2 regions of the Priestia sp. FSL R5-0597 genome follow, and region 1 is predicted to be linked to the other one. Evidence: a T-box and tRNA genes for the amino acid it is inferred to sense, from the RefSeq annotation. Region 1 holds a T-box; the other holds one or more tRNA genes.

Region 1 (12,644 bases):
ATCGAAAAATGCAGCGTGAATTTAACGGAAGAGCAGGTGTCGCTTTTACCGATAAATTATTTGTGTTTATGACAAGTCATACATCCGATGAAGAAATGTTAGCGGTGCTTACCCATGAATATCATCACGTTTGCAGGCTAAAAGCCATTAACAAATCTGATGAAACGATTACTTTGTTAGACGCTATGATGATGGAAGGGTTAGCTGAAAGAGCAGTGGAGGAATATTGTGGTAAAAAATATTTAGCCCCTTGGACAAATTATTATACCATTGAAGAAGCTAAAAAAATGTGGGAAAAGCATGTTAAACCTTATTACAATCTGCGCGCTGACGAAAAAAAATATGATCAACTGTTATTCGGCCAAAATTGGTATCCAGAAATGATGGGCTACAATATCGGTTATCATCTTGTTACTTCATGTATGAAGCCTCACACTTTAACTACTACCCAGCTGCTTCCTCTTAGTACCAATACTATCTTAAAAAAATCTGCGTTCCAACTGTAAAAAAATAAGTTCTATATACCCAAAATAAAAAATAGTAAATTTTATCCTGTTTTCAACAAAAAATTAGGAGGTTTATGCGTTAAAGTGCTGAAGAGATATTCAAAAATCATTATTTTAAAAATAAAAAATATAATTAATTTTCAAAATATATTGATTTTGTAATGAAATTGTAATAATATCTTATTCAAATATAACAATTTTTAGAAAAATGAGGTGTGCACTATAAATGGATAAAAAGCCCGTCGAATCAACACCTTTACTAGAAGTGAAAAATTTACAAACTGCTTTTTCCATTAATGATTCCTGGCATAATGCTGTGGACGACGTGTCGTTTCAAGTCGGACGAAAGCGAATTGTAGGAGTTGTAGGAGAATCTGGCTGTGGAAAAAGCGTATTGTCTTTATCCGTTATTGGGCTATTACCTAAAGTAAATAGTCAAATTAGAAGCGGAAGCGTTGTATTTAACGGAAAGAATCTTACGCACTTATCAGAGGATGAGATGAATGATGTTCGGGGAAAAGACATCTCAATGATTTTCCAAGAACCGATGACATCTCTCAATCCTGTTTTAACCATTGGGTATCAGCTGCAGGAAGTATTGTTTAACCATATGAATATATCGAAAGCGGAAGCGCGTGAAAAAAGCATTGCGCTTTTAAAAAGCGTTGGTATTTCGAGATCCGAAAAGCTCATCGATGAATATCCGCATCAGCTGTCGGGAGGAATGAGACAGCGCGTCATGATTGCCATGGCGGTAGCTTGTCAGCCTAAACTTTTAATTGCGGATGAGCCGACAACCGCCCTGGATGTTACGGTTCAAGCTCAAATTTTAGAATTGTTAAAAGAAATTCAAGAAAGCAATGATATGTCTATTATTATGATTACTCATGATTTAGGAGTCGTTGCTGAGATGTGTGATGAAGTGATTGTCATGTATGGCGGGAAAATTGTTGAGCATACAGATGTTGATACGTTATTTTATGCCCCAAAACATCCGTACACGAAAGCTCTTCTTCACTCAATTCCACGCATGGAAGATGATGTAGAAGTATTAAATACGATCAAAGGAATTGTGCCTTCTCTTGTAAACATGCCGAGGACAGGCTGTCGTTTCGTTAACCGATGTCCTCATGCAATGGAAGACTGCAGTTCCGTTACGCCTGTTCTTCGCGAGGATTCACAGGGGCATGACGTCGCATGTCTGCTGTATGAAAACAGCTATCCGTCAAAAGGAGTGAAGACAAGCTAATGACTAAAGCAGTGAAAGATGTATTGCTAGAAGTTCAGCATTTAAAAACCTACTATCCTATTCACGGGGGATTTTTTCGAAAGAAAATTGGTGATGTAAAAGCAGTTGACGGTATTTCCTTTGCGATTCGAAAAGGAGAAACGCTCGGTCTGGTAGGAGAATCTGGCTGTGGAAAATCCACGGCAGGAAGGACGATTCTAAGACTGTTGGAACCAACTAGCGGAAAAATTATTTTCGATGGTAAAGATATCACAGAAGCAAGAGGAACTTCTCTCCGTAAAATTAGACAAGATTTCCAAATGGTTTTTCAAGATCCCTATGCTTCCCTCAATCCAATGCAAATGGTTGGAGATGTTATTTCTGAACCAATTCGGAATTTTACAGGAAAATCAACCAATCAATTAAAATCAGAAGTTATGAATCTACTTACAAAAGTAGGGTTACCGGAAGATGCATACTATAAATATCCTCACGAATTTTCCGGTGGACAGCGTCAGCGTATTGGAATTGCACGTGCACTTGCACTTCGTCCAAAACTTATTATTGCTGATGAACCGGTGTCGGCACTTGACGTTTCTGTCCAATCACAAGTTTTAAACCTTCTTAAAGAACTTCAACAAGAATTCGACCTAACCTTTTTATTTATTGCCCATGATTTGAGTGTTGTTAAACATATGAGTGACCGTATCGGTGTTATGTACCTAGGCGGTTTAGTGGAAATTGCTGATAAGAAAAGTCTATACGCAGAGCCGTTGCACCCTTATACGCAAGCGCTTGTATCGGCTATACCTGAACCAGATCCACGAAAGAAAAAACAGCGTATTATTTTACAGGGAGATGTGCCAAGTCCAATTGATCCGCCAAAAGGCTGTGCGTTTCATCCTCGCTGTATACATGCCATGGCAGAGTGTAGCCAAATGAAACCTGCCTTAAAGGAGGTGAGACCTGGCCATCAAGTAGCTTGCCATTTATATAACTCGTAAAAGCTACATACGAACAGATTATTAGTTAAATAGGGGGAACGTCATGATGAAAAAGAAATCGTTTTTATCACTTGTTTCCATTTTGCTTGTGCTATCGCTTTTTCTAGCGGCATGTAGCGGTGGAAGCAGTTCTTCATCTTCTAGTAATAAAGAAGGCGGAGAAGCAAAAACTGAAGGTGCAAAAACAGACAAGCCAAAAGATGGCGGAACGATTACGTATGGGATTGATGGAGCGCCGGAAGGGCTTTTTGAGTACGCATTGTATGGTAGTGCGTATGATAGCCAAATCTTAGAATTTATCAATGAAGGTCTTTTTACTTATGATAAGAAATTAAAAATTAAATCTGACTTAGCTACTTGGGACGTGAGTGGTGATAAACTAACTTACACGTTTAAATTAAAAAAGGGGATTAAGTGGCATAACGGAGATCCATTAACTGCAGATGATTTTAAATATACGTATGAAACGATTGCTGATAAAGACTATACAGGTCCACGCTATGTAAACGTTGAGCATATTAAAGGCGCTCAAGAATATCATGACGGCAAAGCGGATTCTATTTCCGGAGTTGAAGTGGTAGATCCGCAAACATTTAAAGTAACGTTTAAAGAAGTTCGTGTAAATAACTTAGACAATCTATGGCCGTATCCAATGCCGAAAAAGTACTATGAAGGAATTGCTGTAAAAGATCTTGCAGAGTCCAAACAAGTTCGTAAAGAGCCTATTGGTGTTGGACCATTTAAAGTGAAAAAAGTGGTAGCAAGTGAATATGTTCAGATGGAACGCAATGATGACTATTGGAAAGGTAAGCCTCATCTTGATGGCGTTGTTGTAAAAGTACTGGATCCATCTGTTTCCGCCGGAGCATTGAAAAAAGGCGATGTCGACATTATGGATGTTCGCCCAGCTGATTTAGGGCAAGTTGAAAAAGCAGAAAACTTAGACTTTTTGGAAGGGAAATCAACTAGTTATTCGTATATTGGTCTACGATTTGGACATCGTGATAAAAACGCTGGTAAAAACGTAGATGATTATGATAAGTTCAAAGATCTAAAACTTCGTCAAGCATTGCTTTACGCAATAGATAGAAAAGCAATGGTAAAAGCATTTATGAACGACAAAGCGGTTGTTTCTAACACAGTTATTCCGTCTGTATTCTGGATTGCTGCTGACCAAAAAGATTTAACAAAGTACAAGTATAGTCCAGAAAAAGCTAAAAAATTGTTAGCTGAAGCTGGTTATAAAGATAAGAATAATGACGGTTTTGTAGAAGATCCAAACGGAAAACCATTTACGATCTCATTTGGTCACTATGCTGGTCCAGCCAACTTCGAGGGTCGTGCGAAGGCTATTATGCAAGCATGGAATGATATTGGTATTAAAACAAAATTAGCAACGGGTTCACTTGTTGAATTTAACTTGTACAATGAAATGAAAGATAACGACGATAAGGCGTTAGAAGCGTTCTTCGGTTCTTGGGACACTGGTTCAGATCCAGATCCTACAGGATTATGGAGCTCTAATGCTGAATGGAACTATGGCCGTTGGGTAAATAAGGAATCTGATGAAATGCTTAAAGACGGTTTGAGTGAAAAATCATTTGATGATAAACACCGTAAAGATGTATATGTAAAATGGCAAAAATTCTTTAACGAGCAGCTGCCAGCACTTCCTTTATGGGAAAATATCAATATTTATGCTGTGAATAAGCGTGTGAAAAACGTAACTCTAGATCCATCAACGGTAGTTGTAGATCCGGAGAAATGGTCTGTAACGGAATAAGTATTTTACATGTAAAGGAGAGTCAACGATGCTGCAATACTCACTAAGACGTATTTTAGGGATGATTCCAATGTTGATTCTGATCTCCTTTGTTGTGTTTTCCCTGGCAAAAATGATGCCAGGGGACCCTTTTGGGGGAGAAATCAACCCCAGTAATACAGATCCAAAATACATTGAGGAAATGCGTGATAAGCTAGGATATAACGATCCTATCTACGTTCAATATTGGAACTGGGTAAAGGGAGTGGCACAAGGAGATTTAGGAAAGTCAACAACTCATAAGTTACCGACATTAGATATTATTTTAGAGCGTATGCCTAATACGATCTTTTTAGCTTTGACTTCGCTTTTGATTACGTATGTGTTTGCATTTATTTTAGGTATGTATGCAGGAAGAAAACCGTATACCTTAGCAGATAACTTTATTGCAGGATATAATTACTTTGCATTAGCGGTTCCATCGTTTATCGCAGGGATCGTAGGCATTTATTTATTTTCCTTTCAGTTAGGCTGGTTTCCGTTTAGCGGTTCTGTTGAAGTAGGATTAAAAGAGGGATCATGGGAATTTATTCAAAGTAGAATTCATCACGTTATATTACCTGCACTGATTCTTGGCTTGATGTCGACCGCGCAGTATACCCAATTTTTGCGCAATGATATTATTGAAAACAGTCGCAAAGATTTTGTGCGCACAGCTAGAGCAAAAGGAACAAAAGAATCTAAAATTTATAATGTTCATATCTTACGCAACTCAATGATTCCGCTTATTACGTTTTTAGGGTTTGATCTTGTAACAATCATTAGCGGTTCTATCATTACAGAGACAATCTTTACGTATCCAGGAATCGGAAAGTTGTTTGTTGACTCTGTAGCAACTCGTGACTACTCAGTTATGATGTCGCTTACAATGCTGTTTTCAATTTTAACACTAGTTGGGAATCTGGTTGCTGATTTGTTATACGGCGTAGCAGATCCGCGTATTCGTTTGGATTAGGAGGAGAAAGTATGGAAATTGTAACGAAAAAAGATGTACAGCCAGAAGTGAATATGAAAGCTCCTAAAAACCTTTCTCCATGGGCGATTGCGCGAAAGAAGTTTGTGAAAAATAAACTAGCCATGATAAGTTTGGCTTTCATGATTGTGATTACGCTTCTTGCCATTTTTGCACCGCTGCTTACAAAAGCAGATATTACACGTATCGACTATATGGCGATGAATGCAGCGCCTTCCAGTGAGCATTGGTTTGGAACGGATACAAATGGTCGAGACGTATTTGCACGTACATTGTATGGAGGAAGAACTTCGTTACTGATTGGAGTTGCTTGTACAACACTCGTTATTTTAATCGGAACTCTTATTGGTTCGATTGCGGGTTATTACGGAGGCAAAGTGGACCAATTCTTAATGCGTTTTACAGACTTTGTCTTAAACTTTCCGCTCATTGTTTTTGTTGTAGTGTTAAATACAATTCTAATTGGAAAAATCTCAGGCGTTTGGACGCTCATCCTAGTTGTTAGTTTCCTAAGCTGGGGAAGTACGGCCCGGCTGGTGCGAAGCAAAGTGTTGGCTGAAAAAGAAAATGAATATGTGCTTTCAGCTGTTTCCATTGGGTGCAGCCCGTTTAAAATCATCTTCAAACATTTGCTGCCAAATGTGTTTTCAACGATTGTGGTTCAAGCCAGTTTGCAGATGGCCATCCTTATCGTGTTTGAGTCAGCGATTAGCTTTATCGGTTTTGGCGTGCCGGCTGATACGCCGAGCTGGGGGAATATGCTGACAGAAGCAAGGGAATCAGATGTGCTGCAGAATAAGCCTTGGATGTGGGTTCCGCCAGGTTTAGCTATTACATTTACGATCCTGGCTATCAACTTCATTGGTGAAGGATTAAAAGATGCTTTAAATCCAAAATCTCTTCGTTAAAAATCTATCACAAAAGTGTGATAGGTTTTTTTAGGTTTGTCAGACCTCCTGACAAACCTATTACTATAGAAGAAACTCGGATTTTTTCTGCTTATAGGGGTGGATATAGTTCATGAAGCCTGTAGCAATCATTAGCACTGGCGTTATGTCTGAGCTTCGAAATAAGTGCATTTGCATAATAACCAAAAACGAAGGTATTTTACAATTAATTTTTAGAAAAATAACATCATTTGGAATAAAAATTCCTTTCTCTGCCTATACTGATGGATAACAAACAGATAGTAAGTGAGGGGTAAATTATGCTATATCTTCATGATGTATGGGTTAATTGGTTTGAAGGCGAAGAAAACGGTTATAATGTGTGTCATTTCCATGAGTGGAGAAAAGACGATTGTGTAGAACTGCTCGATCAAGCACCGTTATTAAAAGTAAATCCGCTTTTATTTCATTACATTGAAAATGATCTTTCCGAGCTACCTCAACAACTACTACAAGATGTCTATCAGAAAGCATACATTCGGAAAAATCATGAGCGCACGCAGGTTGAATATTGTTTTATTGTTACAGATGGAACGAATATTTTAGCAATTGATACGATGGGCTATCATATCCCAATTCGAAAAAGCCGCTTAATTCCAAGACAAGAACAGTTAGTTTATGAGATGATTGCGGATCAAGAAGAGCTAGAATATAAGTTCAGTGAAGACGAGCTAACTAAAAAAGAGCATCATATTCTTTCGCCGTCTCCTGAAACGATGAGAGGGCTAACACGTAAAGAACGTCAGCTAAAACAGCTGTTATTTATGGCACTTGATCAGCTACATACAACAAAAAATACAGCTCAAATCCGCTACTGGTACACAGAGTGGAATCCAACGAAATACGAAGACATTCAAGAGATGCCGTTTCAAGACGTATGGAATCAGCTATACGATGAAACGAAGTCAGGGTGGTCACCGAAACATAAATTATTATGCGAGCGCTTAGTAAAAGGACAACCTTTCTTTGAAAAACTTTGGGAAATTGAACAAGAGCCAAAAGTGAATTAAAAAAACGACTGCATAGCAGTCGTTTTTTTTTTAACGTTTACGGCCAATTCCCATTGCGTTTCGCATTTTGCGAAGCATTTTATTAGCCGTTGCATTTGCTTTATCGGCACCTTGATCTAAAATATCATCTAACTCGCTAGAATCAACTAATTCATAATACCTTTCTTGAATTGGAGCAAGTGCTTCACCTACTACTTTAGCTGTGTCAGCTTTAAAGTCACCATAACCTTTGCCTTCGTACATTGCTTCAATGTCTTCGATTGATTTATTTGCTAGGATTGAATAAATGCTTAATAAGTTTGAAATACCTGGCTTATTTTCTTTATCGTAGCGAACAATACCTTCTGAATCCGTTACGGCACTTTTGATTTTCTTTTCAATCGTTTTAGCGTCATCCAAGAGCGTAATAAAAGCTTTTTGGTTTGGATCGGACTTGCTCATTTTTTTCGTAGGATCTTGAAGAGACATGACGCGTGCGCCCACTTTTGGAATACGTACTTCGGGAATAGTGAAGATATCATTGTATTTTTTGTTAAAGCGCTCAGCTAAGTCACGCGTTAATTCTAAATGCTGCTTTTGATCTTCACCAACTGGAACCAAATCGGTGTTGTATAAAAGAATATCAGCTGCCATTAGTGGAGGATAAGTTAATAATCCTGCTGATACTGCTTCTTTTCCAGCGGACTTATCTTTAAACTGAGTCATACGCTCAAGTTCACCGATATACGCTACGCACTGTAACATCCATCCTGCTTCCGTGTGGGCGGGCACTTCTGATTGAATAAATAAAGTTGATTTTGCTGGATCAATTCCTACTGCTACATACAGAGCAGCAAGGCTGCGAATGTTTTTACGAAGTGCTAAACGGTCTTGAGGCGCTGTAATTGCATGCTGATCTACAATACAAAAATGACAGTTATAGTCATGTTGAAGTTCAACAAATTGCTTCATCGCTCCAATGTAGTTACCTAAAGTGATTGTACCGCTTGGTTGAATACCTGAAAAAATTGTTTTCATCAAATCTTCCTTTCATCTGCACATATATGATGCTAGTTTACGTATACAACATAAAAAGGCCCATCCGCTCCTAGCATAAGCTAGGGGCGAATGGACCGCGTTGCCACCCTAATTAGCACACATTATTGTGAACTATCTTTATTCATGTAACGTTGAGATCAACGTTCAAGCTTTGCACTTGAAAGCTCCAAAGTCCATTCTGCAGGTTTCAATGTTTGTTTTCACCAGCCACAAACTCTCTAAAAATGAAAATTCTGCATACTACTCTTTTTCACAGCTTTAATTATATAGTTATTCGTTATTATAACGCGAAAAAGCAGGAATTTAAACATCTTATCGCTAAAAAGTTTTATAAGACAATTTACTGGAATTTTTCTTCGGCAAAAAAAGACAAGAACCTTTTAATTAAAGCACTTCTTGATGAAAATTTGGTGGAGGATTTGGTAAAAATCTTTTATTTAGTATTTCTAATATCTTTGTAATACTATTGTAATACCTATACTACAAAAAAGATTTTAGACGTCTGACAAGTAGGCACAATCCTTATAAGATAAGGTTTTTTCCCTCATGACAAAAAAATACCATTAAATAATAGTATTGCAATAAATTTTTAAAATATTTATAATAGGCGTAACAAACATATTTTTTACAAAGGTATTACAATTTCTTAATTTTTCAGAAAAAACAAAATAGCCAATGTTTTGTTTCAATTAGCGAATTTTGTAATGAATGAGTCTTCTACATATTAAGCGCATACATTGGATTTACAGCATGTAAACAATTGATGACAGTTTCATAGGGTAGAAGAATAATTTTGCAGTGAGGTCTTTAGCACTCTACTACGTGAAAAAATAACTGATTATTTTGTATTGAAAGAGGATTAAGAAATTAGTGCATATCAAAAAAATATGGTTGCCACACAAACAAAATTTAATAGGGGGTAACACGCAATGAAGAAAAGGTTGTCAATTCTTTTCAGTTTGCTGCTTGTAATGAGCTTGTTTTTAGCTGCATGTGGATTTAACAAAGAATCTGGTGGCAGTGAAAATGCTAGCAGTGATGGCGGCGACAAGAAAAAAGAGCAAGAGCTTCGCGTAAACATTAAAACTGAGCCTTTCTCACTGAACCCAGGCTTAGCTAATGATTCAACGTCATCAAACGTATTATTACAAACATTTGAAGGTTTAACTCGTATTGGTAAAGATGGAAAACCTGAAAATGCCATGGCGAAAGATGTAAAGGTCAGCGATGATCAAACTAAATATACGTTTACGATTCGCGACGATGCAAAATGGTCAAATGGTGACCCTGTAACAGCAAAAGATTTCGAATATGCATGGAAATGGGCGTTAGATCCTAAAAACGAATCTCAATATGCATATCAATTATACTATGTTAAAAATGCACAGGCTGCTAATGAAGGAAAAGGTTCATTAGATGATGTTGCCGTTAAAGCAACAGATGATAAAACGCTTGAGGTAACATTAGAAAACCCAACGCCATATTTCTTAGAATTAACAGCTTTCTATACGTACTTCCCAGTGAATACGAAAATTGCTGAATCAAATGAAAAATGGTACACAAATGCAGGCGAAAACTATACGTCAAACGGTCCTTTCAAGCTTAAAACTTGGAAACATAACGACAAAATTGAGTTAGTTCCTAATGAAAACTATTGGGATAAAGATGCTGTAAAACTTAAAAAAGTTGAAATGTACATGATCAATGATAACAACACTGAACTTTCAATGTTCAAAAACGGTGAATTAGACTGGGCGGGTATGCCTACCGGTCAATTACCAGCTGATGCACTTCCTGAATTAAAGAAAGACGGTTCATTAAACATTCAAGAGATTGCAGGTACTTACTGGTACAAGTTTAATACAGAACAAAAACCTTTAGACAATGTGAACATTCGTAAAGCATTAGCTTATGCAATTGATCGTAAAGGTATTACAGAACAAATTACAAAAGACGGTTCAGTTCCAGCGATGGCGGCTGTACCACCAACAATGTTTGAAGATAACAAAAAAGGCTACTTCAAAGACAATGATGTGAAAAAAGCAAAAGAATATTTAGAAAAAGGCTTGAAAGAAATGGGCCTTAAAGATGCTTCAGAACTACCAGCAATTAAGGTTTCATACAACACGGATGAAAAACATGCAAAAATTGCACAAGCTGTTCAAGATATGTGGAAGAAAAACCTTGGTATTAAAGTACAGTTAGACAACTCTGAGTGGGCTGTTTACATTGAAAAGTTACACCAAGGAGATTATCAAGTTGGGCGTATGGGCTGGTTAGGAGACTTTAACGATCCAATCAACTTCCTAGAGTTATTCCGTGACAAAAAAGGCGGAAACAATGATACAAACTGGGAAAATCCAGAATATAAAAAGTTATTAATTGACTCTCAAAAAGAAACAGATCCTAAAAAACGTCAGGCAATGTTGAAAAAAGCAGAAGGTATCTTCATGGATGAAATGCCAGTGGCACCAATCTACTTCTACACAAATGCTTGGGTACAAGACAAGCAGCTGAAAGATGTTGTGATGTCTGGTCTTGGAGACATTCAGATTAAGTGGGCTCATTTTGAGTAAGTAACATCAATTATGACAAAGGGTATATGGGGCCTGGTGCTCCATATACTTTTCTTTCTTGTGCGCGAATTTTGTAAAAATATGGAGGTGTGTCAGGGTGTTCAAATATATAGGAAAACGACTTATTTATATGTTTCTATCATTATGGCTGATCGTAACAGCGACCTTTTTCTTAATGCGTGCTGTTCCAGGAGGTCCATTCACATCAGAAAAGCAGCTTCCCCCTGAAATTCAAAAAAATCTAAATCAGTATTACGGTTTAGATCAGCCTTGGTACCATCAGTACTTTGATTACTTAACATCAATTTTAAAGTGGGATTTTGGTCCATCTTTCAAATATAAAGGCCAAACGGTAAATGATTTGATTAACGGCGGATTCCCTGTTTCATTCATGCTAGGGATGGAAGCTATTTTAATAGCGATTGCTATTGGCGTAGTACTAGGTGTTATTGCTGCTTTAAAACATAATAAGTGGCAAGATTACACGGCGATGGTTATTGCAGTTCTAGGAATCTCAGTTCCAAGTTTTATCATGGCAGCGGTATTACAATACGTTCTGGCTATGAAACTACAAATTTTTCCGGTTGCACGCTGGGAATCTTGGGCACACACGGTGTTACCAGCTCTCGCGCTTGCTTCAACCCCTATGGCGTTTATCGCACGATTAACTCGGTCGAGTATGCTTGAAGTATTAAGCAATGATTATATTCGTACAGCGAAAGCAAAAGGTTTAAGCAGAGGCGTTATTACAGTTAAGCACGCCATGCGAAATGCGATGCTTCCAGTCGTATCCTATATGGGACCTTTAGTAGCAGGGATTTTAACGGGTAGCTTTGTTATTGAAAAAATATTTGGTATCCCGGGATTAGGTTCACACTTTGTACTCAGTATCTCAAACCGAGATTATACAACGATTATGGGCGTAACGGTGTTCTACAGTATTTTACTACTTTTTTGTATCTTGCTTGTAGATATTGCATACGGCTTCATTGACCCTCGAATTAAACTTACAGGTGCTAAGAAAGGAGAGTAACTATGCAGCAACTTCCGAAAATTCCTAAAGAAATGTTTGAAACAGCAGGGATTGACCACGCTCAGGCAGAAAAGATTGAAAAACCGAGTCTTTCATTCTGGCAAGATGTTTTTATTCGTTTTCGCAAAAATAAGCTTGCTATGTTTGGTGTAGTACTAATGGTTCTCCTTGTTTTTATGGCTATATTTGGTCCATTGATGGTGAAATATGATTATGCAACCAATGATTTGCTGAATGCTAATCAGGCTCCATCTTCTGAGCACTGGTTTGGTACAGATGAATTAGGGCGTGATGTTTTTGCTCGTACGTGGGAAGGCGCTCGTATTTCATTATTTATCGGGTTAGCAGCAGCTTTAATTGATTTATTCATCGGCGTAGTTTGGGGAAGCATCTCTGGATACCGCGGCGGCCGTACGGATGAAACAATGATGCGTGTTGCGGATATCTTATATGGTGTTCCTTACCTTTTACTGGTTATTATTTTAATGGTTATGCTTGGCCAAGGGT
Region 2 (12,644 bases), 1.5 Mb from region 1:
AATGGGCATTGATAAAACGAAAAACGGACGGTATGAGCTTACCTTTCAAATTATTAACCCGGGAAACGTAGCTGGCTTACAAGGGGGCGGCGGTACTCAAAGTCCGCCTGTTACGATCTATTCTGCTTCTGGCGATAATTTAGTTGAAGCAAGCAGACGCGCTTCAGCTAGAATTTCCCGAAGACTTTATTATGCCCATACCAACTTAGTAGTGATCGGAGAAAAACTAGCGCGTGAAGAAGGAATTAACATTCTTATTGATTCTATTGATCGCGATCCTGAGTTTCGAATTACGACTTCCCTAGTCATCGCAAACCAGTCAAGTGCTGCTGATTTGGTAAAAGCACTAACGCCTGTCGATAAAATTCCAGCAAACAAAATTATGAAAACGCTGGAGTTCACTCAAAGAAAATGGGGAGAAAATCTAAAGGTTTCCTTTCAAGAAGTGATGAGGTCTCTCGAATCTCCCGGAGGAGAAGCACTAGTCTCGGGTTTTCGTTTAGTTGGAAATCCTCAACAAGCAGAAAAATTAGATAACCTCCAGCAAAGCGCACCAGAAGCTACCCTTCGTGCTTCTGGCATTGCTGTTTTTAAAAATGGAAAGTTAATCGACTGGTTGTACAATAGTCCAGCCAGAGGCAGCGTTTGGATTCTTGATAAAATACAAGGAACGGATATTAATATAGATTGGAAAGGAAAAAAAGAAGCGCTTGCCTATCAAACAGTTCGTCAAAAAACGGATGTATCTGTAAAAATGAAAAAAGGAAAACCTTACGTGTTCGTTCACACTCGCGTAGAAGGCGATCTTGGAGAAGTGGAGGTCCCTGTTGATACACGTCAACCTGCCGTAATCAAAAAAATGGAAAAAGCTGCAGGTAAAGAAATAAAAAAAGAATTACAAACAGCTATTAAACAAGCTCAGACAGACAAAGTTGACATCTTTGGGTTTGGAGAAGCACTGGAACGCACGCGCCCCAATCAGTGGGAAAAATTCAAATCAGAATGGGATGACGTTTATTTTCCAAAATTAGATGTAGACGTTACAGTAGAAGCTTACATTCGCCGAACGGGTCTGCGCAATAAATCGTTTCTCTCTAGCGTAAAAGAAAAACAACAATGAGGTAAGGAGGTTCTGGCTATATGGAAAAAGCAAAAATCAGCGCCACTCAATTATTCATTCTCATGGTATTATTCGAACTGGGAAGCGCTTTATTAGTTCCTCTTGCAATGAGAGCGAAGCAAGATGCATGGCTAGCTATTTTAATTGGAATGCTGTGCAGCTTTTTTTTCTTCTTAGTCTATCATAAGCTCTATTCCTACTATCCGGACCTCCTCCCTACAGAATACATGCAGAAAATTTTAGGTAAGGCACTGGGAACACTTCTTGCATTTGTATATATTGTCTATTTTTTATACGATGCATCACGAGTTCTAAGAGATTTCGGAGAAATGCTTCTTACTTTTGCTTATCCGGATACGCCTTTATTTATTGCCAATGCCTTATTGATGCTGGTCATTATCTATATAACCCGAAAAGGAATTGAAGCGATAGCGAGATCAGGAGAGCTTCTGTTTATTTTTATGTATTTTCTAGCTATTGCAGGCTTCATCTTAATTATTAGCTCAGGATTAGTTGATTTTAAGAACTTGCAGCCGGTATTAAAAGAAGGAATACTTCCTGTTGCCAAAGTTGCTTTGACCGAAACGCTATATTTTCCTTTCACAGAAGCTATTGTATTTACTATGCTTCTTCCTTACTTAAGCAATCCCAAAAAAGCAAGTGTGACCATGCTATGCGCAACGGGATTAAGCGGAATTAATCTAATTATTACGATGATCATTAACATTAGCGTGCTTGGAGTTGATCTGACGACAAGATCACAGTTCCCTCTTCTTAGTACTGTCCAAACGATCCAAGTAGCTGATTTTTTAGAGCGTCTAGATGTATTTTTTATGTTCGCTATGGTGATTGGGATTTATTTCAAAGTTAGCATCTTGTTTTATGCTTCTATAATAGGTACAGCTACTTTATTTAAAATTAAATCTCCTTCACGTCTAGCGTATCCTTTAGGCATCATTGTGTTGTTTTTGTCGATTACAATCGCTAGTAATTTTCAAGAACACCTTTACGAAGGATTGCACGTAGCGAGATTTCTTTTGCATATGCCGCTATTTTCTATCATACCCCTACTGCTTCTGATTATCGCCTTTTTGAAGAATAGGAAGAAGCAGCACAGATAGTGTATCTCTACTAAATAGAAAAAATGACGTTAAAATTATTGAGGTGATGTGCGTGTATATATGGTTTTATGATCATTTTGTTAATACCATCTTATTTCCGCTTACTTGTATCATGCTAGTGTGCCTGTCATTAGGACTGTATGCATACTTTAAATTAAAAAAAATGAAAAATTGATACTAGACGGCTATTTTTCTCATTCAAAATAAGAAAGATACAACAAGATAGAAAGCAACTGTTATTCCCGCTGCAATTAAAGCTGGCTTTAATTTATACTTGGCATATTCAATAACAGATAAATCTAATATTTTGGCGATGGTATTCGTATCGTCGCTTAAAGGTGAAGAAAACGCTCCAAAGGAACCGCTCGCAAACACCGCACCGATAATTAACGGCAAAGAAAGATCTGCAGAACTTGCAAGCGATACGCCAAGCGGCATTAAAATCCCCCACGTTCCCCAAGCAGATCCGATAAAGTAAGAAATAGCGGCTCCAAAGATAAACATGAACGGAGTGACAAACATTTGAGGAATCCACTTAGAATGTGCCGTCACGAAATTTGAAAAACCTAAGTCTTCTGTAACAGCGGATAATCCCCATACTACCGATAACAACAAAATAACGGACATCAAGTCATTGCCTCCTGTGATAAAACCATTAAGCAAATTCTGTAATGTAAAGCGCTGAAACAAGAAAAAAATGAGCGTAATTAACGTAGTCATAATTAAAGCTACTACCATCGCTTCTAACACGTCTGCTTTAATAAATGCTTCAAAAAAGGTGTGACTCTTACGATGTCCACTCCACCATGTTAAAAGTAAGGTAAGTGAAATCACAACAAGTAAAGGTACTAACAAATTCCAAGGCTTAGAAGGCAAATCCTTCGATACGCAAGGATGACAATCATGCCAATCTTTTTCGTCTTCTTCCTCGAGCTTCATAGGAGCCGTAGACGTTGAATGATGAAAAAAGCTGAAATAAATCCCTACTAAAATAATCACAATCGAAAAGAAATTATAAGGAATGCTTTGAATAAACAAAGAATAAGCGTCTTGTTTTATGCCTTGATGATCAATTGCCATTTGAATGATTGAGACCATATATCCTACAAATGCCGTTGCCACGGGAATTAAGACGATAACAGGAGTAGCAGTTGTTTCAATAACAAACCCTAGCTCTGCTGTCGTCATTTTCACTTTTTTCAGCAGCGCTCTCATAATGGGCGCGATCGTCACAAAACGAAATGTGGGAGCACTGAATGTTCCAATGGTTGAAACATAGGTTAAAATAAGAGCTTTTTTTCTTGTATCAATTCTTTCTGCAGCTGTTTCCACAAAACCTTTAACTCCTCCAGCCATCTTAATCATTCCGATAAGCCCTGAAAACGCGTATAAAAAGACAACGATTTCTATATTACTTTTATTTCTAAGAGCTTGTACAACGTAGTGAAGTAACTTTTCAACACCTCCGACAATCGAATGATCAATCAAATAAGCGCCTACTAATAAGCCTAAAAACAACCCTGGCAGCACTTGTTTGGTGAAAATAGCTATTGGAATAACAATTAAAAACGGTATAATTGAAAACCAACTAGATTCCATAGGACTCTCCCCTATCTTAAAAACCATATTAGACGTCTTCACGTATCGTTCATTAGCTTTTAATGTAACCCCAATAATATGTGTATATTCACGAAAACAATACGTATAAGCAGCACTGATTGAATAAACTATTTCTAATTAAAAACAGCATAGTAAAAATCTTTATTTCTACAACAAAAAAAGCAGTTTGCACATGCAAACTGCTTTTGAAAAGAAGCGGAAGACGAGGTTCGAACTCGCGACCCCCACCTTGGCAAGGTGGTGTTCTACCACTGAACTACTTCCGCGCAATATATAAAAGTAAAGATGCGGGTGAAGGGACTTGAACCCCCACGTCATAAGACACTAGATCCTAAGTCTAGCGCGTCTGCCAATTCCGCCACACCCGCGTGTGAATTGAAAAATAACTCCAAAATGGCAGGGGCAGTAGGAATCGAACCCACACTGACGGTTTTGGAGACCGTAGTTCTACCTTTAAACTATGCCCCTAGAAATGATTTCTTCAAAAGAACCTCGTTTATTGACGACGCTATATTATAATAAAACATATATGGAATTTCGTCAATAGGTCTTTTTATGAATCATGACTAGTACTGGCGACTTCAAAAAAACTGTGAGGCATATCACAGCTTTTCACACTTTCCACTGCCAGTTGCAGCACCTTTTACCCTCTACCATTTATTTTTAGAAGCTTTCTGTAAAAGCCCTTTTTTAGGCAAAGTGCAGAACTATACAAAATGTCTCCAAAATCGCGTGAAGACTGAAAGAATATGGAGGAGTGCAGATTTTACAGGAGGCACGTTTTTTTGAGAATCCGTATTAAAATCCACAGGTTCCCCCTCATTTCCCACAAGCGTACTGTGAGAAATTTTAGTTTCAATAGCCCCTGTTAGCTCGGCTGCAAATTCTTCACTATCTATCATAACCATAGATTCAGTATTTAAAAATACAGAACGTGAATCTAAGTTAAAAGAACCAACTGCGCTCAAACGCTGGTCGTAAACAACGGATTTCCCGTGAATGGAATAAGGCTGTTGATATTCATAAAGCTTTGAAGCCGCTTTTATGACGCGATTTTTCACTCCTAAGTATGCAGAAAAAGCCATAGCATTCGGAGTGGACGTAATAGAATTCGTTAAAATAATTCTTTGCACTTTAGATTTTACTGACTTATCTATATACTGTTCCATCTCTTTTGTTGGTACAATATAAGGACTTTGAACGACAATGGATTTTTCAGCTTGCTCGGAAAGCTTAATAAACGTTTTCCATATAAAAGGGCTTTTATTCATTCTTTGAATAGGATTTGTAATAAAAGAAATCTTTCTTGTAGGCATCGTCGATTCTCTCCATACAATATAAGGATGGACAAAGGGTTCGTTTGCTTTTTTGGCCTCTTCGTATTGATCTATTAACAATTTCTTTCCTGAAAGGCCACGAAATTGTTTAGTTTTCTTGAGCTTTGGAAAAGCTTTGCGCGTATACGGGTGGTTCCATAATTTCTCTACATACTTCTCCATTGAGAGAATGACACTATTACTTTCTTGCTTTGTATTATAAATCAGCACATCACGGTCATAGACAAAATTTTTATCCGGTTGACTGGCCAAGTATTTATCTCCAATATTTCGTCCTCCACTAATACCTAATTGGCCATCGACTACTATTATTTTATCGTGAAGACGGTTATGCCATGTCCAAGGTTTAAGAATAGTAAAGGGCTCATAGTACTTTAATTCAATATTATTGTGGAAAGCTAGAGCATAAAGAACATTTTTTCTCTTGCCTTTTAACCCATGAGAGATCCCGTCTAACAGCACTCGAATACGTATACCTCGGTCCGCAGCTTCGAATAAAGCACCCATAAGTAAATCCGACGAACGACCTTTGCCGATGGAAAAGTACGCAATATCGATTGTATGCCTCGCTTCTTGAATCATCTGCATCCGAACAAGTCCTGAAAAATAACCGTTTTCCAAAAGCATAACGCGGTCTGTGGATTCTTTCTTTCCGTAAAAATTCTCAGTATTCATTACTTTTAAGTCTTTTCCCTTGTGCAAAGGGACATAAAACAGTACCAATGCAGTTACGAATACATATATGAAGTACAATACGACAATCATTATTAGTATATTTATTAGCATGTTTCCTGTCACAATCCCTTTCCATTCTTATCGTTCTGTTTTTATTAGGATTCTTACTTTTTTAACTTCTATACCTTTTAAAATAAGAATGGAACGATGGATTATTTGTTACACTACTGTTGATTTCCGTGCAAGCCTTCGCTTCCGCTCCTGCAGGGTCTCACCTATTCTGCTTTCCCTATAGGAGCCTTCGCCTTGCCCTCAAAACAACTGCTAGAAGCTATTATATACACGAAACCTACATTCACTCTGCCAATAAAAAAAAGCAGAAGTTCATTATCTTCTGCTTTTGCAATTTATACCCTATTGTGAACCTGCTCTAAGTGCAAGTAAAACAGCGGCTCTTTTATTGATTAAGGTCGTTTTCCATATCTTTTATGTCTTGCTGAAACTCAGTTAAACGCTGACGCTGTGTTGCAGAAGCATTTTCAAGCGCATTCTCGATTTGCTGAGAGGCTTCGTTCACTTCACCTATCGCTTGCTTCGCTTCATGTCCATAGGATGCATCATTTTTAGCTTCATTTGCCTGTTCATATGCATCTACTGCTTCTTTATGCCCCTGCTGTGCTGCTTGAAACGATTGTTGTTTATCTTTGTTATATGGGAATTTTTTCATCATAGTGCTCCTTTCCATTTGTTCACTCTATAGTGTGGCATTTTTCCACTTATTCATACGACGTTTCAATAGGTTGAAGCTGCGTAAATATTCCGCATAACAACTTCCTTTATTATTTAAGAGCGTCCAATGATATCTTTTATCCCTTGAAATACTTTCTATATTTTACATAAATGTATAATCACTTTCTTTAGCGGACATCATACGAATAGCTTATTTGAACGTCAAAATATATTGGGGTTGACTGCATGCACTTGTTTCTTTCCTTTTTGATCATTTGTGCAGGGATTATATGGATGGAAATAAAAAGATTACCTCAACACTCTCATAAAAAAGAACGGAAAATTTTTATTGTATTCATGACAATCAGTATCATGATCGCTCTTGCAAAAATCTTTCGGCTGCCTCTACCGAACCCTTCTGATTGGGTAGAAGCAATGTTTCAGCCTTTAAGTCACTTATTATTCCGTTGGATCACTTAATTCGTGTATATGGCAAAAGGATGTGCTCATTTTGCTTAATGAAATCAATATTTCGGCTGCGCAATTTCGCAAGCTAGTAACTTTATATAGCATCGGAAGCACAATTATTGTTGTGCCTGCCGCTATTACGGCTGATGCTCATCAAGATGCCTGGATTGCAGCACTTTTCGGTGTAGCATCAGGAATTGGCTTAGTTTTGCTTTTTACCTCACTAGGAAAAATGTTTCCAACGCTTACGCTGATGGAAATGAACGAAAAAATTTTAGGTAAACTGTTTGGAAAGATTGTTTCTGCTGTTTTTGTATTATCCAATTTGTTTATCAGCAGTCAAGTTCTTTACTATGTAGGGAATTTTCTCACTACACAAATTCTTCCCTACACGCCGCTTACAGCCATCCACATTGCATTTATGGGTGTGGTTATCGTAGGAGTACGCCTAGGAATAGAAGTTATTGCACGAAGTGCCGAGATTTTATTCCCTTGGTTTGTCGGATTATTCGGACTTCTGATTTTGTCTATGATTCCGCAAATTAAAATAGAGCATATTCAGCCTGTGTTCGAAATACATCCAAAAGCTTTTATTCGGGCTGTTTTAACGTTTTTAAGCATGAGTTCTTTGACTTATACGATTCTGCTTATGATTTTCCCTTCCCATACACCAGACACAAAAAAGTCCACTCAATCTTTTTATATAGGGAATATAGCCGGTGGACTAGTGATGGTTACGTTAATCTTACTTGGAATTTTAGTGCTTGGTCCTTATTACTCCCAAATCACCATGTTTCCAAGCTATGAATTAGGAAGAAGAATTGATGTAGGAAACTTTCTTCAAGGTATTGAAGTAGTCATTGCTATTTTGTGGTTTATTACTCTCTTTTTTAAGCTTTGCATTTACTTTTACGCTACTCTTTTGGGGTTTGCCAATGTATTTCATATAAAGGACTACAAGCTATTTTCTTTTCCAGTCGCACTCATCATGATTACACTTTCCCTTATTGTATATCCAAGCGTTTCTTATCAAAAAGATTGGGATACAAAAACGTGGATTCCCTACAGCTTACTTGTAGGCATCTTATATCCGCTTTTCCTTTTAATTGCAGGATTTATTCAAAACAAAAAGCAGCATTCTTCTAACAGCGACTAAAAAATCAAAAACCTTTAATAGAGAATGCACCTTCAGTATAAGTAGTTATTTTTCTGGAAAATATAACATTAATTATTCATGTATAGGAGCTAGTCTATGCTAGGGGTATTGGGGTTACTTATTGTTTGCACGCTCGTCATTTGGTTTGAAGTACCTAACTTACGGCAAAAAAAAGCGAAGAAAGAATTATGGCTATTCTACACAGTTCTTGCAATTGGAACGTCCGTAAGCATCTGTAAAGCACTGGGTTTGTATGTTCCAAATCCTTCTGATTTATCAGCTGCTATCTTTAGACCAATCAGCATATTTTTACTTCATTTATTATCTTAATACGTAAGACGAGGAAGTGAATACCGTGAAACCTGTAGTTAAAATTTCAACGATTCAATTTCGCATGCTCGTCATGCTTTATACAATTGGAAGCACAATTGTTATTGCTCCAGCGGCTATGACTGTTGATTCTAAGCAAACTGCTTGGATTCCGGCTATTCTCGGAGTAGCATGCGGATTTGTATTAGTGAAAGTATATATAGCTCTCGGACTTTTATTTAAAGATAAAAATCTGGTAGAAATCAATGATGTAGTATTTGGAAAATATCTAGGAAAAGGTGTATCTTGTTTATTTGTCCTATCTACTGTCATAACGTGCAGCCGCATTGTATACTACGTCGGGAGTTTTTTAAATACCCATATTATGATGGAAACGCCGCTGCTTGCTATTCATATTATTTTTATGCTTGTAGTTGTGTTCGGGGCAAGACTCGGGCTAGAAACAATTGCACGCTGCTGTGAAATCTTTTTCCCGTGGTTTGTTGGCCTTCTCGGAATTTTTATTTTTTCACTAACTCCTCAAATGAAACTTGAAAATCTTATGCCTTTAATGGACATTCACTTAAAACCGCTGACTCATTCGGTTCTTATCTTTCTTAGCATTACTTATTTTACTTTTGCTCCTTTGATGATGATTTTCCCCCTTCATTTAAGAAAACCTGAAAAAGGAGCTAAAGCTTTAATGAGCGGCAGCCTGCTAGGTGGATTTATTATGGTAATTGTTATTTTTTCTTGTATAATCGTTATTGGTTCTTATCATTCTTCAACTACCATGTTTCCCGTATATGAAATGGCTAAGCGAATTGAGGTGGGAAATTTTTTGCAAGGAATCGAGGTAATTATTGCCATTATATGGTTTCTTACTCTTTTCTTTAAAGTTTCTCTTTATTTTCATGCTTCCATCGCTGGACTTTGTCATATTTTTAACATCAATGAAACTCGATTTCTAACGTTACCGATGGGATTAATTGTTACGACTTTTTCCATTATTGTGTACCCAACCATTACCTATCAAAAAACATGGTTAGCCGAAACGTGGATTCCCTATAGTTTTTTGATGGGAGCTTTATATCCTTTTATTCTTCTTATCATAGGATGGATTCGTTTTAAACCAGCTAAAATAAAAATAAAAAAGATAATAAAATCTACATAAAAAAAGCAGGTAGTCACCTGCTTTTTTATGCTTGAAGCGCTTGAAGCCCTGCTTGGTTTAAGAAATGCCAAGGCTTATTAAAGTGGGGTTGAAAGAAAAAGTCCATAAAGCCAAGCTCATCGATCGTCATTTCCTGCTGTACGCATACAGACAATGTATTAATTGCTTGAGTAGCATCAATTTTAGAAATAACCTGTGCACCTACAATTCGTCTCGTTTCTTCTTCATATACTACTTTTAACGTAATATTTTCGTACGTTGGCATGAATTCTGGTCGGTTATTTTCTGATATTGTGATACTTTTCACATTCATATCAAAAAGAGAAGCCGCTGTTTCAGTTATGCCGGTAGATGCAACATTGTAATCATAAATATGCAAGCCTGATGTTCCTTGTGTTCCCATATACTTAATCGTCGGTTTAACAAGGTTTTGAGCAACTAATGTTCCCATTCTAACCGCATTTGTAGCAAGTGGAATATAGGCATGTTTCTTAATCGGATTGTAGTAAATCGCACAGCTATCTCCGGCCGCAAATATATCTTTTTTGCTTGTTTGCATATATTCATCAACCACAATTGCGCCGTTTGGAAGCATGTCTACCTGCCCTTTTACTAAGTCTGTGTTTGGACGAAAGCCAACACACAAAATAACAAGATCCGCTTCATATTCACCTGCAGTTGTCACTACTTTTTCAACAGATCCATCGCTGCCTGCAAATTTAGTAACCGCTTGGTTTAATGCTAATGTAACTCCGCGCTTTTTAAATTCCGTTTCCATCAAGCTTGTAAATTCTGGATCAAGATATTTATTTAAAATACGATCAGCACTATCAATGAACGTGACTTCTTTTCCATACACTTCAAAGGCTTCTACTAATTCTGCACCAATATAACCCGCACCAATTACGGCGATTTTTTTTGCTTGTTTTGCTTTTTCGATAATGTGATTAGCATGCTGATAGTTTTTACAAAGCACAACATTATTTAAATCGATGCCTTCAAGGTTTGGAATAATTGGCCATGATCCAGTTGTCATCACTAATTTATCAAATGTATCTTCAAATTCTTCGTTTGTTTCTAAGTTTCGCACCGCTATTTTTTTGTCTTCTGTATCAATATTCGTCACTTCATGTTTCATTTTCATATTTACACCCATCTCTTGCAATTCAGACGGTGAAGAGTAAAATAAACCATTTGCATCTTTTACGACCCCGCCTACATAGAGCGCAATTCCACAAGACAAAAATGAAACATTATCATTTCGCTCATAAACTGTAATTTTAGCTTCTGGATAAAGTTCTGCCATATTTTTTACTGCTGCTGTTCCTGCATGTGTACACCCTACTACTGCAATTTTCATAGATGATATCCCCCTTAGGATTATAGAAAATATAATTTGTGAAGTTTTTCACATATATTGTGAAATGTTTCACATACCTTTTACAATTCTTATTATACAAACATGTTTGTTCTTTTTCAAGAGATATGTGAAAAAAATCACATACTTTTTTTAAAAAATATGTTACAGAGTTCTTTAAATAGCATTGAAGCTTGATATGATGCGCTTTTTTTGTTGATGCGCTGCTGATGAACAATTTCATCAGCTTGTTTTTTTACGTAGAAACTCACTATCCAATGCACTCTCTAACAAAAAAAATAAACCGGATAAAATAATCATCGCTAAAATAGATACACGGATTCCGCTTATAAGCAAGTCTGCTATATAAACCGATAGAAAAGTAAAAAATATGTCCACAAAAGCTGCAGATGCTACAAATAATACTCTGTTCATCCTAGCATTCTTCATTAAAAAAATAAGCGCCTTTGAAAAAAGCTCTGTGATAGAGCCAAACACAAAAATAAAAAATAGAAATAAACATATGGCCCAGTAAGAGTCATACTCCACTCCCATCACTCTAAGGAAGCCTATAAAACCAAAAAAGTAGCTTCCCATTAAGATAGCTAAAATGATTAGTACCATCGCTCCTGCTATAAAGAACGCAATTAAAAGATCCATTCCCTTGCTTTTTCTTTTCATTGTTCCATGCCACCTTACTTATGATTCAATCCGTATTATACCAAAAAGAGGACGAGACATAACGAAACGAATCCATTCTAAAAACAAACAACTAGTACACATGAGCGGAGTCACTTTGGACACCGCCGTTGACTTCCGTGAAAGTCTTCCCCTTGTCCTCCAATCAACTGCTAGAAAGACCTACACACGAAACCTACATTTACCACAACAAAAAAAACGAACCACGAATCAAACATCTTGATCAATGGTTCGTTTTTCACTTTGTCTAAAATCTTTTTGTCCTAGTCTCTTTTCTACTTTACTTATCTTTTTTATCTTGAAGAGCTTGTTTTAAAGCATCTCCCAAGCTTGAACCAAATGCTCCGTCATCGTTGTATTTGTTAAGAAGCTTTCGTTCTTCTCGTTTTGAAATCTTTTTCTTTTTGTCCTCGGCTTTTTCCACTACTTGACATGAACGGCATTGGAAATACGTACCCGCTTTTCCTGAATGAATTTCCATTCGTTTATGACACTGCGGACAGCGTCGGTTCGATAGTTTAGGGTCTTTTGCGCGTCTATAGCTGCACTCAAGGCTTGAACAAACGAGCACTCTTCCTTGCTTTGTTTTCTTTTCTTTTAAGAACGAACCGCATTCCGGACATTTAGAGCCCGTTAAATTATGAGGTTTGTACGTTTGATTACTTGTTTTTACTTGCTTGACAAGCTTTTCTGTTTGTTCGCGAATATTCGTTAAAAACTCTTTTGCATTTCCTTTTCCTTTAGCAATTGCTTCTAAGTCACGTTCCCATTTAGCCGTAAGCTCAGGAGACTTTAACTCGTCTGCTACTAAGTCAATCAGCTGCTTTCCTTTTTTTGTTGCGTGCAGACGGTTATTTTGGCGATCAATGGATTCGTTTT

Evidence for each region. The T-box of region 1 lies ahead of trpS (tryptophan--tRNA ligase). A T-box ahead of a tRNA ligase gene usually reads a tRNA of that ligase, here a tRNA-Trp.
Region 2: it has a tRNA-Trp gene. The T-box ahead of trpS (tryptophan--tRNA ligase) is inferred to sense a tRNA for this amino acid. The anticodon was not compared.

The regions. Positions count from the first base shown of each region.
Region 1 is NZ_JBBOUZ010000001.1:673,289-685,932, forward strand. It holds gene MKX72_RS03565 (DUF2268 domain-containing protein) at 1-506, shown strand, start outside; gene MKX72_RS03570 (ABC transporter ATP-binding protein) at 733-1,755, shown strand; gene MKX72_RS03575 (ABC transporter ATP-binding protein) at 1,755-2,738, shown strand; gene opp4A (oligopeptide ABC transporter substrate-binding protein) at 2,782-4,521, shown strand; gene opp4B (oligopeptide ABC transporter permease) at 4,550-5,515, shown strand; gene opp4C (oligopeptide ABC transporter permease) at 5,527-6,441, shown strand; gene MKX72_RS03595 (hypothetical protein) at 6,554-6,712, shown strand; gene MKX72_RS03600 (YjbA family protein) at 6,741-7,490, shown strand; gene trpS (tryptophan--tRNA ligase) at 7,521-8,510, opposite strand; T-box leader at 8,587-8,791, opposite strand; gene MKX72_RS03610 (peptide ABC transporter substrate-binding protein) at 9,458-11,104, shown strand; gene MKX72_RS03615 (ABC transporter permease) at 11,202-12,137, shown strand; gene MKX72_RS03620 (ABC transporter permease) at 12,140-12,644, shown strand, end outside.
Region 2 is NZ_JBBOUZ010000001.1:2,195,821-2,208,464, reverse strand. It holds gene MKX72_RS11255 (Ger(x)C family spore germination protein) at 1-1,120, shown strand, start outside; gene MKX72_RS11250 (GerAB/ArcD/ProY family transporter) at 1,141-2,241, shown strand; gene MKX72_RS11245 (Na+/H+ antiporter NhaC family protein) at 2,440-3,840, opposite strand; tRNA gene MKX72_RS11240 (tRNA-Gly) at 4,056-4,127, opposite strand; tRNA gene MKX72_RS11235 (tRNA-Leu) at 4,148-4,229, opposite strand; tRNA gene MKX72_RS11230 (tRNA-Trp) at 4,256-4,329, opposite strand; gene MKX72_RS11225 (phospholipase D-like domain-containing protein) at 4,569-5,963, opposite strand; gene MKX72_RS11220 (hypothetical protein) at 6,331-6,600, opposite strand; gene MKX72_RS11215 (hypothetical protein) at 6,897-7,082, shown strand; gene MKX72_RS11210 (GerAB/ArcD/ProY family transporter) at 7,105-8,226, shown strand; gene MKX72_RS11205 (hypothetical protein) at 8,323-8,556, shown strand; gene MKX72_RS11200 (GerAB/ArcD/ProY family transporter) at 8,582-9,709, shown strand; gene MKX72_RS11195 (FAD-dependent oxidoreductase) at 9,735-11,069, opposite strand; gene MKX72_RS11190 (YrvL family regulatory protein) at 11,310-11,747, opposite strand; gene MKX72_RS11185 (DNA topoisomerase III) at 12,046-12,644, opposite strand, start outside.